3 regions of the Streptomyces sp. NPDC023157 genome follow, and region 2 is predicted to be linked to each of the others. Evidence: riboswitches for the same ligand, from Rfam matches in the RefSeq annotation. Region 2 holds a riboswitch; each other region holds the start of a gene.
What was found. A riboswitch is a leader RNA that binds a small molecule or an ion and turns the genes downstream of it on or off. The one in region 2 is predicted to bind cobalamin.
Positions count from the first base shown of each region.

Region 1: linked by a shared signal. The riboswitch ahead of ACZ3ZE_RS05310 (ABC transporter substrate-binding protein) and the one ahead of ACZ3ZE_RS06730 (ABC transporter substrate-binding protein) in region 2 are both predicted to bind cobalamin.
Region 3: linked by a shared signal. The riboswitch ahead of ACZ3ZE_RS23855 (ribonucleoside-diphosphate reductase subunit alpha) and the one ahead of ACZ3ZE_RS06730 (ABC transporter substrate-binding protein) in region 2 are both predicted to bind cobalamin.

Region 1 covers NZ_JBVHIL010000001.1:1,163,876-1,168,239, forward strand. Annotated here, with positions in the region: gene ACZ3ZE_RS05305 (FecCD family ABC transporter permease) at 1-722, opposite strand, end outside; gene ACZ3ZE_RS05310 (ABC transporter substrate-binding protein) at 719-1,696, opposite strand; cobalamin riboswitch at 1,735-1,883, opposite strand; gene ACZ3ZE_RS05315 (HD domain-containing protein) at 1,871-2,509, opposite strand; gene ACZ3ZE_RS05320 (GlxA family transcriptional regulator) at 2,582-3,571, shown strand; gene ACZ3ZE_RS05325 (M67 family metallopeptidase) at 3,591-4,016, opposite strand; gene ACZ3ZE_RS05330 (amino acid permease) at 4,093-4,364, opposite strand, start outside.
Region 2 covers NZ_JBVHIL010000002.1:203,123-207,486, forward strand. Annotated here, with positions in the region: gene metE (5-methyltetrahydropteroyltriglutamate--homocysteine S-methyltransferase) at 1-1,375, shown strand, start outside; cobalamin riboswitch at 1,411-1,611, shown strand; gene ACZ3ZE_RS06730 (ABC transporter substrate-binding protein) at 1,680-2,720, shown strand; gene ACZ3ZE_RS06735 (FecCD family ABC transporter permease) at 2,840-3,829, shown strand; gene ACZ3ZE_RS06740 (ABC transporter ATP-binding protein) at 3,826-4,364, shown strand, end outside.
Region 3 covers NZ_JBVHIL010000006.1:457,848-462,211, forward strand. Annotated here, with positions in the region: gene mctP (monocarboxylate uptake permease MctP) at 1-1,177, shown strand, start outside; gene ACZ3ZE_RS23850 (GNAT family N-acetyltransferase) at 1,264-1,779, shown strand; cobalamin riboswitch at 1,838-1,963, shown strand; gene ACZ3ZE_RS23855 (ribonucleoside-diphosphate reductase subunit alpha) at 2,092-4,364, shown strand, end outside.

The DNA of each region.
Region 1 (4,364 bases), on a different contig from region 2:
GCGGTGTCCAGGCCGAGGACGGTGGCGCCCTCCTCGCCGACGAGCAGCAGGTCGAGCGGGCGGGCGAGGGTGAGCAGGGCGCCGATGCCGAGCGCGAGGACGGCGGCGGGCAGCACGAGGCTGTCCCAGCGGGCGCTGCCGAGTCCGCCGAGGGACCAGAAGAGGGCTTCCTGGAACTGTTCGGGCCGCCCGGCGAGGACCAGCAGCAGGGTGGTGAGGGCGGACAGGATGTACGAGACGGCCACCCCGGCGAGGACCAGCCGGGCGCCGGTCATGGTGCCGCCGCGCCGGGCCAGGGCGTAGACGAGGACGAGGGCGAGCAGGGCGCCCGCGAAGGCCCCGGCGGGCAGGGCGACGGTGGTGGTGACACCCCCGACGAGGCCGGCGCCGCCGCCCAGGACCAGGACGAGCACCGCGCCGGCGGAGGCCCCGGAGGAGATGCCGAGCAGGAACGGGTCGGCGAGCCGGTTGCGGACCAGCGCCTGGAGCACGGCGCCGACGACGGCGAGCCCGGCGCCGACGACCGCCCCGAGCAGCACCCGGGGCAGCCGCACGTCGAGCACGATCGTCCGGTACGGGGAGGGCCCGGCCCGCCCGGTCAGGGCGTCGAGCACCTGGCCGGGCGGGATGCGGACGGAGCCGAGCGCGAGCGCGGCGACGACGGCCGCGGCGAGCGCCACGAGCAGCCCGGCGACGACGGAGGCGTGACGGAGCCGGGTCATCGGGTCGCGGCCGCCGGGTGCAGCTGGGCGGCCAGCTTCCCGACGGCGGCGGGCGCGCGGACGCCGAGGACCGCGTCGGAGAGCGGCAGCACGGCGAAGCGGCGGTTCTTGACGGCCGGTACCTCGCGCAGGGCCGGGTCGTCGAGGAGGCGGCGCTTCTTCTGCTCGACGGTGGTGGAACCGTAGGCGTAGATGACGATCACCTCGGGCCTGCGGGCGACGACCTGTTCCCAGGTGGCGTCGCCGAAGGTCTTGTCGAGGTCGGCGAAGACGTTGCGGCCGCCGGCGCGGGTGATCAGCTCGTTGCCGATGCCCTTGCCGCCGGCGGTGAACGCGGTCTTGTCGCCGCTGTCGTAGACGAAGACGGAGACGGGGGCGGTGCCCTTCAGGCGCCGCTCGGCGGCGGTGACCCCGGCCTTCGCCTCGCGGGTCCAGGCCTCGGCCCGGTCGGGGACGCCGAAGGTGCGGCCCACCTCGGCGACCTCGCGGTAGACGTCGTCGAGGCCGGTGGCGCCGGAGGGGCAGTACTCGGTGTTGAGGCGGGAGGCGATGCCGGAGCGCTTGAGGTCGTCGCGGCTCCGGCCGGCCTTGGCGTCGAAGGCGGAGGCGTAACCGCCGTACACGAAGTCGGGGTCGGCGGCGAGCAGCGCCTCCTTGGAGGGGTACTCCTTCGCGAGGACCGGGACGCTGTCGTAGGCCTTCTTGTACGCGGGGAGGACGGCGTCGTCGAGGTAGGCCGTGCCGGCCAGGGACTTCTGCAGGCCGAGGGCGAGCATGACCTCGGTGACGTGCTGGTTCATGGTCACCGCCCGGCGCGGCGGCGCCTGATAGGTGGTCGTGACCCCGCAGTTGGTGACGGTGTACGGGAAGCCGGGCGCGGCCTTGCCGCCGGCGGGGGTGCTCGCGGGGGCCGCGCAGGCGGCGAGCAGGGGTATGAGGACGGCGGCGGGCAGCAGCGGGCGGCGCCAGGACATGGGGAGGCCTCCAGACGGGGATCTCCGCGTCCCCGGTCGGTGCTGGCAGGCGGCAGGTCAGTTCCTGGCTTCCGGCCCTGGTCGGGGGCCGGTCACAGTGGCGGGACCGTGCCGGATTCGCACCGGCTTCCTGGGTCCTGCCGCCCTCGTTTCCCGACAGTCTCTCACCCGCCGTCAGGCGGGCCAGGCGGAGGTGCGGATGGTCGCCACGAAGTCGCCGGGTTCGAACCCGGGCACGAAGTGGCGCAGGACGTCGGCCTTGACGTTGCCGAAGGTGGTCTCCGGCTTGGGGGCGACGCCTTCGGCGAAGGCGGCCAGGATGCGGTTCTTGAAGTCGGGGCGCGGGTGGGCGTCGACGATCGCGGCCCGCTCGTCGGGCGTGACGAGGGTGGGGTCGTCGTAGCCGATGCCGAGGACGTCGTACTCGACGCCGGCGGTCACCAGGGCGACCTCGGGCTCCATGAACTCCGGGATTCCGGGGGTGGTGTGGAGCGCGACGGCGGTCCACACCCGGCGGACGGCGTCCTCGCCGACCCCGTGGGAGCGCAGGAACGCGGCGGCCTCCTCGGCGCCGTCGACCTCGAAGCGGCGGCCGGAGGCGTGGTGCTTCGCGCCGAGCCCGAGGTCGTGGAACATCGCGCCGACGTAGAGGAGTTCGGGGTCGTACGCGAGGCCGCGGGCGCGGCCCTGGAGGGCGCCGAAGAGGTGGACGCGGCGGGAGTGGTGGTAGATCAGCTCGCCGGCGGTGTCGCGGACGAGTTCGGTGGCGGCGGTGGCGAGGGCGGTGTCGGGGATCAGCTCCATCGGGTTCATGGCTCAAGACTCGCTCCGGCGGCACCGCCCCGGCCATGTCCCTGAGGACAGGCATCCCACAGAATCGGACACATGACGAGTACGCGGCCGCGGCAGGCGGCCCAGGCGCCGCACGACGTGTGGGTGTTCGCCTTCGACGGGGTCCGCCTCCTCGACGTGTCCGCGCCGCTGGAGGTGTTCGCCACGGCCGGCGCGCCCTACCGGGTCCGGGTCTGTACGCCCGAGGGGCGGGACGTGCGCACCTCGTGCGGGCTGCGGATCGGCGCGGACGGTTCGGCCCGGGAGGTCGCGGCGGCGGGCACGCTGATCGTGCCGGGGGCGGTGGAGGTGACCCTTTGTGTGGCGGCGGGCCCGCCGGTGGCGGAGCTGGCGGCGCGCTCGGCGAGGGTGGCCTCGGTCTGTACGGGCGCGTTCGCGCTGGCGGCGGCCGGGCTCCTGGACGGGCGGCGGGCGACGACGCACTGGGAGCACGCGGCGGAGCTGGCCCGGCGCCATCCGGCGGTGGAGGTGCTCGCGGACGCGATCCACGTACGGGACGGGGAGGTGTGGTCGTCGGCGGGGGTGACGGCCGGGATCGACCTGTGCCTGGCCCTCCTGGAGGAGGACCGGGGGGCGGCTGCGGCCCGTGCGGTGGCGCGGGACCTGGTGGTGTTCCTCCAGCGGCCGGGCGGCCAGTCGCAGTTCTCCGCGGCCTCGCGCACTCCCCCGACGGGCCATCCGGTGGTGCGGCCGCTGCTCGACGCGGTGGCGGCGGATCCGGCGGCGGACCACAGCGCGCCGGTGCTCGCGCGGCGGGCCGGGGTGAGCGTCCGGCATCTGGCGCGCCTGTTCCGGGAGCAGACGGGGGCGACCCCGGCGGCGTTCGTGGAGCGGGTGCGGGTGGAGGCGGCCCGGCTGCTCCTGGAGGGCGGGGCGAGTGTGACGGGCGCGGCGGCGCGCAGCGGTCTCGGCAGCGACGAGAGCCTGCGGCGGGCGTTCGCCCGGCATTTCGGGGTCACGCCCTCCGCGTACCTGGCCCGGTTCCGGACGACGACCGGGGCGCGGGCCGGGTCGCGGAGCTGACCCGGTGCGGGACGGCGGTCTACTCGTACGCCTCGACGACCTTGACCTCTTCCTCTGTCACGACGCCCTCGACGATCGTGTAGGAGCGGAACTGGAAGGGGCCGGCGCCGTCGGTGTCGGCGGTGGAGACCAGGACGTAGTGGGCCTGCGGCTCGTTGGCGTAGGAGATGTCCGTGCGGGACGGGTACGCCTCGGTCGCGGTGTGCGAGTGGTAGACGATCACGGGCTCCTCGTCCCGGTCGTCCATCTCGCGGTACAGCTTGAGCAGGTCCGCGGAGTCGAACTCGTAGAAGGTGGGCGAGCGGGCCGCGTTCAGCATCGGGATGAAGCGCTCGGGGCGGCCGCTGCCGGCCGGACCGGCGACCACGCCGCAGGCCTCGTCGGGGTGGTCCGCGCGGGAGTGTTCCACGATCTGGTCGTACAGGGCCCGGGTGATGGTCAGCATGCCGACAGGATAAGCAGACGGGCCGTTCCGTACCGAGAAGTGGTACAGAACGGCCCGCATGCTGAGACGTGCCTGGTCAGGACTGGACGGACTCCCGGTCGGACCGCTTGGCGAAGGCGGCGCCCTCGGGGTTGCGGGCCTTGAGGACCAGGTAGGAGACGGCGAGGATCAGGCCCCAGACCGGCGCGCCGTACAGCGCGACCCGGTTGTCCTTGTCCATGCCCATGGTCACGATGACCATGCCGATGAAGGCGAGCGAGAAGACGCTGAACCAGATGCCGCCGGGCGCCTTGAACGAGGAGTGCGGGAGCTCGCCCCGGTCGGCCTTGAGGCGGTAGCGGATCTGGC
Region 2 (4,364 bases):
CGGCACCCTCCTCGGTCTCGCGGGCCACGTGGACGTGTCGGCCTCGTGCTCGCTGCTCCACGTCCCGCTCGACGCCGCGGCCGAGACGGACGTCGACCCGCAGGTCCTGGGCTGGCTCGCCTTCGCCCGGCAGAAGGCGGACGAGGTCGTCGCCCTGGCCAGGGGCCTGTCCCTGGGCACCGACGCCATCAGCGGCGAGCTGGCCGCCAACCGGAGTGCGCGCTCCGCCCGCGCCGCCTCCCCCCTCACCCGCGATCCCGCCGTGCGGGCCCGGGTCCGGGCCGTCACCGAGGCGGACCTGCGCCGCTCGCAGTCCTACGCACAGCGTGCCGCGGCCCAGCGGGCCCACCTCGGGCTTCCGCTGCTCCCGACGACCACCATCGGGTCCTTCCCGCAGACGGCCGAACTGCGGGCCGCACGCGCGGACCTGCGAAGCGGCCGGATCGACACCGTCGCCTATGAGGAGCGCATCAAGACGGAGATCCAGGAGGTCGTCTCCTTCCAGGAGAAGACCGGACTCGACGTCCTGGTGCACGGCGAGCCCGAACGCAACGACATGGTGCAGTACTTCGCCGAGCAGCTCGCCGGCTACCTCGCCACCCGGCACGGCTGGGTCCAGTCGTACGGCACCCGCTACGTCCGCCCGCCGATCCTCGCCGGCGACATCTCCCGCCCCGCGCCGATGACCGTGCGCTGGACCGCGTACGCGCAGTCCCTCACCGCCAAGCCGGTCAAGGGCATGCTCACCGGCCCGGTCACCATGCTCGCCTGGTCCTTCGTCCGCGACGACCAGCCGCTCGCCGACACCGCCCGGCAGGTGGCTCTCGCGCTGCGCGACGAGGTGCACGACCTGGAGGCCGCCGGGACCTCCGTCATCCAGGTCGACGAGCCCGCGCTGCGCGAGACCCTGCCGCTGCGGGCCGCCGACCACCCCGAGTACCTGGCCTGGGCCACCGAAGCCTTCCGGCTCAGCACCGGCGGCGTGCGGCCGGACACCCAGATCCACACCCACATGTGCTACGCCGAGTTCGGCGACGTCGTCCAGGCCATCGACGACCTCGACGCCGATGTCATCAGCCTGGAGGCGGCCCGGTCCCACATGCAGGTCGCCCGCGAACTCGCCGCCCACGGCTACCCGCGCGAGGCCGGACCCGGCGTCTGGGACATCCACTCCCCGCGCGTCCCGTCCGCCCAGGAGGCCGCCGCCCTGCTCCGCACGGGACTCGACGCGATCCCCGCCGAGCGGCTCTGGGTCAACCCCGACTGCGGCCTGAAGACGCGCGGCTGGCCCGAGACCCGCGCCTCCCTGGAGAACCTCGTGGCGGCGGCCCGTACGGTCCGCGACGAGGTGTCCCTTACCGGGTTCTCCTCCTGACGGACGACCCGTCAGGAGGAAAAAGGTGCCTGTGGTAACTTGCCCGGGCCAGTCGTACCTCTGTACGTATCGCCACGGTATGTGCACGGGTCAGGGAATCCGGTGGGAATCCGGAGCTGACGCGCAGCGGTGAGGGTGACGGGCGGAGCATCGGCCACTGGGTCCCGAGGGGTCCGGGAAGGCGCTCCGTCCGGACGACCCCGAGTCCGAAGACCTGCTGGCGGCCCTGGCGTCGCGCGCCGTCGCCCGGGGAGCACCGTACGACAGGCTCCGCGCATGAGCCGTGACGCAGAGGACTCCTTCCGTGCCCTTCGCACACTCCGTCCGTTCCGCCGTGCTGTTCGTGGCCGGTGCCGTTCTCGTCGCCGGGTGCGGCACCGGCACCGGCACCGAGGCGGGTTCGCCCGAGGCCAAGGGGGCGGGCTATCCGGTGCGGCTCGACAACTGCGGGCAGCGGGTCGAGGTCGACCGCGCGCCCCGCCGTGCCGTCGCCCTCGACCAGGGATCGGCGGAGATCCTGCTCTCCCTCGGCCTGGGCGACCGCATGGTGGGCACCGCCACCTGGACCGACCCGGTCCTCAAGGGACTGGAGAAGGCGAACGCCGGCGTTCCCCGGCTAGCCGACCGCTACCCGTCCTTCGAGAAGGTCCTCGACACCGAGCCCGACTTCGTCAGCGCCTCCTTCCTCTACACCCTGGGCAAGGGCGGGGTGGCCCCCCGGGAGCAGTTCGCGAAGCTCGGCGTCCCCACCTACCTCTCCCCCACCGACTGCGTCGGCAAGGACAACAGCGGTGACGGCGACGGCGTGCGGACGAGGCCGCTGACCATGGACACCGTGTACGGGGAGATCCGCGACCTCGCCCGGGTGTTCGGCGTGCCGGAGCGCGGCGAGAAGCTGGTCGGACAGCTCCGCGCCCGGGTCGGGAAGGCCACGGCCGGAGCCGACTTCGGCGACGCGTCGGTCCTCTACTGGTTCTCCGACTCCCAGGGCCCGTACATGGCCGGGTGCTGCGGCGCACCGGGCATCGTCAGCGGGGCGCTCGGGGTGAGGAACGTCTTCGACGACACGAAGGAGGAGTGGCCGCAGATCAACTGGGAGACCGTCGCCGACCGCGATCCCGACGTGCTGGTGATCGCCGATCTGACCCGCAAGGCGCAGTCGGCCGAGAGCGCCGCGAAGAAGATCGAGTTCCTGGAGAGCCACCCCGTCACCCGGAACATGACGGCGGTGAGGCACAAGCGGTACGTGATCCTCAGCGGACAGGCCATGAACCCCACGATCCGCACCGTCGAGGGCATCGAGAAGGTGGCCGCCGCGCTGAAGACGTACGGACTCGCGAAGTGACCCGGCCGGGAGCGGAGACGGTGACCGCGTCGAGCCGGAGCACCGCCGGCCGCCCGGCGGCGGTGACCCCGTCCGTACGGACCGCCGTCCGTTCCTCCCGGGCACTCGCACCGGTCGCCGTGGTGGGCGGGATCGTCCTCCTGTGCGCGTCGGTCGCGCTGGCCCTGACGATCGGTCCGGCCGACATCCGCGTCGCGGACTCCTGGTCGGTGGTCGCCTCCCGCCTCGGCGGCGGCCCGTCCGGTCTGAGCGCGATACGCGACGGCATCGTCTGGGACCTGCGACTGCCCCGGACGCTGCTCGCGGCCGTGTGCGGAGCCGGTCTCGCGGTGTGCGGGGCGGTGATGCAGTCCCTGCTGCGCAATCCGCTCGCCGACCCGTTCGTCCTCGGTGTCTCCTCCGGCGCGTCGACGGGGGCGGTCGCGGTCGTGGTCCTCGGGGCGGGCGGGGGCCTGCTGTCCGTCACCGGGGGCGCGTTCCTCGGCGCGCTCTGCTCCTTCGCCCTGGTCCTGGTCCTCAGCCACCTGCTGGGCGGGTCGACCGACCGCGTCGTGCTGGCGGGGGTGGCGGCGATGCAGCTCTTCTCGGCGCTCACCTCGTTCGTGGTGATGACCGCCGCCGACGCCGAGACGACCCGGGGCATCCTCTTCTGGCTGCTCGGCTCGCTCGGCGGCGCGGGCTGGACCGACGTCGGGGTGTGCGCCGCCGTCCTGGCCGTCGGGCTGACGGTCTGCCTCGGGCACGCCCGTACCCTGGACGCGTTCGCGTTCGGTGAGGACGCGGCGGCGGCGCTCGGCGTCTCCGTGGGCCGGACCCGCCTGGTCCTCCTCTCGGTCACGGCCCTGCTGACCGCGGTCCTGGTCTCCTCCGCGGGCGCGATCGGCTTCGTCGGCCTGGTCCTGCCGCACGCGATCCGGGCCCTCGCGGGCCCCGGTCATGCCCGGCTGCTGCCCCTGTCCGCCCTGGCGGGGGCGGTCTTCCTGGTGTGGGCCGACACCCTCGCCCGTACGGTGCTCGACCCGCAGGAAGTCCCGGTCGGTGTGGTCACCTCGCTCATCGGCGTCCCCGCGTTCGTCCTCGTCCTGTACCGCACCAGGAGCACGCGATGACCGACGCGGCGATCCGCCCCGGCGGGGTTACGGGGCTGCGTGCCGAGGGTGTCTCGCGTACCGCCGGCGGCGCCCTCGTCCTGGACGGCGTGACGCTCGCGCCGAGCCCCGGCACGCTCACCGGCCTCCTCGGCCCGAACGGTTCGGGGAAGTCCACCCTGTTGCGGCTGCTGGCCGGTGTCCTCGCGCCGGACGCCGGGGTGGTGACCCTGGACGGCGACCCGCTGGCCGGCGTCCCGCGCCGTGCTCTGGCCCGGCGTGTCGCCGTCGTCGAGCAGAACGCCGACACCCAGGTCGACCTGACGGTGGCCGACGCCGTACGACTCGGCCGCGTCCCGCACCGCCGGGCCTGGTCGCCGACGACGGCCGCCGACGAGGAGGCCGTACGGTCCGCGCTCGCCCGCACCGGGCTGACCGGGCTCGCGCACCGCACCTGGCGCACCCTGTCCGGCGGCGAACGCCAGCGCGTCCACCTCGCCCGCGCCCTCGCCCAGGAGCCCCGCGAGCTCCTCCTCGACGAGCCGACGAACCACCT
Region 3 (4,364 bases), on a different contig from region 2:
CATCCAGGCCGTCCTGGACGTGATGGGCGTCGGCGGCGGCGAGAACACCCACTGGTTCGTCAAGGACCTGCCGCTGCTCATCGCCTTCGGTGTCCTCGCGGCGTACACGTACTCCTCCGGCCTGCGCGCCCCGGCGCTCATCGCCTTCGTCAAGGACGCCCTGATCTACATCGTCATCGCGGTGGCGATCATCTACATCCCGATCAAGCTGGGCGGCTTCGACGAGATCTTCGGCAAGGCGGCGGAGGCGTACCAGACGGTCAACCCGGTCACCGGCAAGCCCAAGGGCGCGCTCGTGCCCGGCGAGGCCGGCCAGTGGACGTACGCGACGCTGGCCCTCGGCTCGGCGCTGGCGCTCTTCATGTACCCGCACTCGATCACCGCGACGCTCTCCTCCAGGAGCCGCGAGGTGATCCGCCGCAACACCACGATCCTGCCGCTGTACTCGCTGATGCTGGGCCTGCTCGCGCTGCTCGGCTTCATGGCGATCGCCGCCGGCGTCAAGGTCACCAACGGGCAGCTCGCCATCCCGCAGCTCTTCGAGGACATGTTCCCCGCCTGGTTCGCGGGCGTCGCCTTCGCCGCCATCGGCATCGGCGCCCTGGTGCCGGCCGCGATCATGTCGATCGCAGCGGCCAACCTGTTCACGAGGAACATCTACAAGGACTTCCTCAAGCCGGACGCGACGCCCGAGCAGGAGACCAAGGTCTCCAAGCTGGTCTCGCTGCTGGTGAAGGTCGGCGCGCTGGTCTTCGTCCTCACCATGGACAAGACCGTCGCCATCAACTTCCAGCTGCTCGGCGGCATCTGGATCCTGCAGACCTTCCCCGCCCTCGTCGGCGGCCTGTTCACCCGCTGGTTCCACCGCTGGGCGCTGCTCGCCGGCTGGGCCGTCGGCATGGTCTACGGCACCGCCGCCGCGTACGGCGTGGCCAGCCCCACCCAGAAGCACTTCGGCGGCTCCTCGGCCGAGATCCCCGGCATCGGGGAGATCGGCTACATCGGCCTCACCGCCTTCGTGCTCAACCTGGTCGTCACCGTGGTCCTCACCGTCGTCCTGAAGGCGCTCAAGGCGCCCGACGGCGTCGACGAGACCTCGCCCGGGGACTACACGGCGGACGCCGGTGACGCGGGCGTCGCCACCGAACTGCCGAAGGTCGGCACCGCCGGGCACTGAGCCCCGCGGCCGTCCGCTCCGGCCCCTCCGCCCGCCTCCGGTTATCCGGAGGCGGGCGGAGCCGTGCCGGGGGCAGACTGCCGGGCATGGACTTCACGATCAGGGCGGTACGGCCCGAGGAGTACGCGGCCCTCGGCGAGATCACCGCGCGGGCCTATCTCGACGACGGGTTCCTCGCCTTCGGCGAGGACGACGCGTACCTGCACCTGCTGCGGGACGTGGCCCGGCGGGACGCCGAGGCCGAGGTGCTCGTGGCGGTCGACACCACGGACGCGGCCGGCACGGTCCTCGGCGGGGTGACCTTCACCGCCGGCGGCGAGGAGTGGGCGGACATCGCCCGGGAGGGCGAGGCCGAGTTCCGCATGCTGGCCGTCGCGCACGCGGCGCGCGGCCGGGGCGTCGGGGAGGCCCTGGTGCGGGCCTGCGTGGACCGGGCGCGGGCCGTCGAGGGGTGCGCGCGGATCGTGCTGTCCACCCAGCGGACGATGGCCACCGCCCACCGGATCTATGAGCGACTGGGCTTCGTCCGCTCCCCCGAGCGGGACTGGAAGCCCGTCCAGGGGCTCGACCTCACGCTCTTCACCTACGTTCTGGAGCTCTGAACTCCGCCCCGACCGACACAACATGTGGGGGGTGCCGTGAGCGGCGCCCCCCACATGTATGCTCGTCCTCGCTGTCGCCGCAGGGGAATCCGGTGGAAATCCGGAACTGTCCCGCAACGGTGTGTTTTGCGCGCTTTTCGCGCCCAGGGTGAGTCCGAAGACCTGCCGGCAGCGCGCCCGGTCCGTCCGTTCCGGGTGTCACAGACGTCCGGGCCTCGCGGAGTGGGCCGGTGGACGCGGCGCCGCCGTGCGTACGGCCGCCCGTTCCCGCCTCCCGTCCTGGCTCCGCGCCGAGCGAGGGAGAGCCCCCACGTGACCATCGCGCCCGCCGATCCGGCCGCAGCGATCGAGACCGACGGCCCCGGCACCGTGCTGCTGCGGGTCCTGACCGATCTCACCGCCGACCTCCCGGACACCGACCCCGGCAAGGTCGCCGCCGCCGCCCTGCGCGGCCGCAGCGCCGGCTCGGACGAGGCGGAGCTGCGCGAGCTGGCCACCGAGGCCGCCGCCGGACTCATCGCCGAGGACCCGGCGTACTCCCGGCTCGCCGCCCGGCTCCTCACGATCACCATCGCCGACGAGGCGGCCGGCCAGGGCGCGGTGTCCTTCTCGGCCTCCGTCGCCGTCGGCCACCGCGAGGGCCTGATCGCCGACCGCACGGCCGCGTTCGTCGCCGCGCACGCCGCGCGCCTCGACGCGCTGATCGACCCGGCCGGCGACGACCGCTTCGGCTACTTCGGCCTGCGCACCCTGTACTCCCGCTACCTGCTGCGGCACCCGATCACCCGCCAGGTCGTCGAGACCCCGCAGCACTTCATGCTGCGCGTGGCGAGCGGCCTCGCCGAGGACGAGTCGGCGCGTGCCGTGGACGAGGTGGCGGCGCTGTACGGGCTGATGAGCCGGCTCGACTACCTGCCCTCCTCCCCCACCCTGTTCAACTCCGGCACCCGCCACCCGCAGATGTCCTCCTGCTACCTGCTGGACTCCCCGCAGGACGAGCTGGACTCCATCTACGACCGCTACCACCAGGTCGCGCGCCTGTCGAAGCACGCGGGCGGCATCGGCCTGTCGTACTCGCGCATCCGCGCCCGCGGTTCGCTGATCCGCGGCACCAACGGGCACTCCAACGGCATCGTGCCGTTCCTGAAGACGCTGGACGCCTCCGTCGCCGCGGTGAACCAGGGCGGCCGCCGCAAGGGCGCCGCCGCGGTCTACCTGGAGACCTGGCACGCGGACATCGAGGAGTTCCTGGAGCTCCGCGACAACACCGGCGAGGACGCCCGCCGTACGCACAACCTGAACCTCGCGCACTGGATCCCGGACGAGTTCATGCGCCGGGTCAACGCCGACGCCGCGTGGTCGCTGTTCTCCCCCGCCGACGTGCCCGAGCTGGTCGACCTGTACGGCGACGAGTTCGACGCCGCGTACCGCAAGGCGGAGGCCGCGGGCCTGGCCAAGAAGACCATGCCGGCCCGTGACCTGTACGGCCGCATGATGCGCACCCTCGCGCAGACCGGCAACGGCTGGATGACCTTCAAGGACGCGTCCAACCGGACCGCCAACCAGACCGCCGAGCCCGGCTCCGTCGTCCACTCCTCGAACCTCTGCACCGAGATCATCGAGGTCACCGACGACGGCGAGACGGCCGTCTGCAACCTCGGCTCGGTGAACCTGGGCGCCTTCGTCCAGGAAGGAGCCGACGGCGGGCAGATCGACTGGGCGCGCCTGGACGAGACCGTGCGCACCGCCGTCACCTTCCTCGACCGGGTCGTCGACATCAACTTCTACCCGACCGAGCAGGCCGGCCGTTCCAACGCCCGCTGGCGCCCGGTGGGCCTGGGCGCGATGGGCCTCCAGGACGTCTTCTTCAAGCTGAAGCTGCCCTTCGACTCGGCCGAGGCCCGCGCGCTGTCCACCCGGATCGCCGAGCGGATCATGCTGGCCGCGTACGAGGCCTCCGCCGACCTCGCCGAGCGCAACGGCCCGCTGCCCGCCTGGGACAAGACCCGTACGGCCCGTGGCGTGCTGCACCCGGACCACTTCGACGTCGAGCTGAACTGGCCGGAGCGCTGGGCCGCGCTGCGCGAGCGGATCGCCGCCGTCGGCATGCGCAACAGCCTCCTCCTCGCCATCGCGCCGACCGCGACGATCGCCTCGATCGCCGGCGTCTACGAGTGCATCGAGCCGCAGGTCTCCAACCTGTTCAAGCGCGAGACGCTGTCCGGCGAGTTCCTCCAGGTCAACTCGTACCTCGTGGACGAGCTGAAGCGGCTCGGCGTGTGGGACGCGCAGACCCGTGAGGCGCTGCGCGACGCCAACGGCTCGGTGGCCGGCTTCACCTGGGTGCCGGCCGAGGTGCGCGAGCTGTACCGCACGGCCTGGGAGATCCCGCAGCGCGGCCTGATCGACATGGCCGCCGCCCGCACCCCGTTCCTGGACCAGGCGCAGTCGCTGAACCTGTTCCTGGAGACGCCGACCATCGGCAAGCTGTCGTCGATGTACGCGTACGCCTGGAAGCAGGGCCTGAAGACCACGTACTACCTGCGTTCGCGCCCGGCGACCCGGATCGCCCGCGCCGCGCAGGC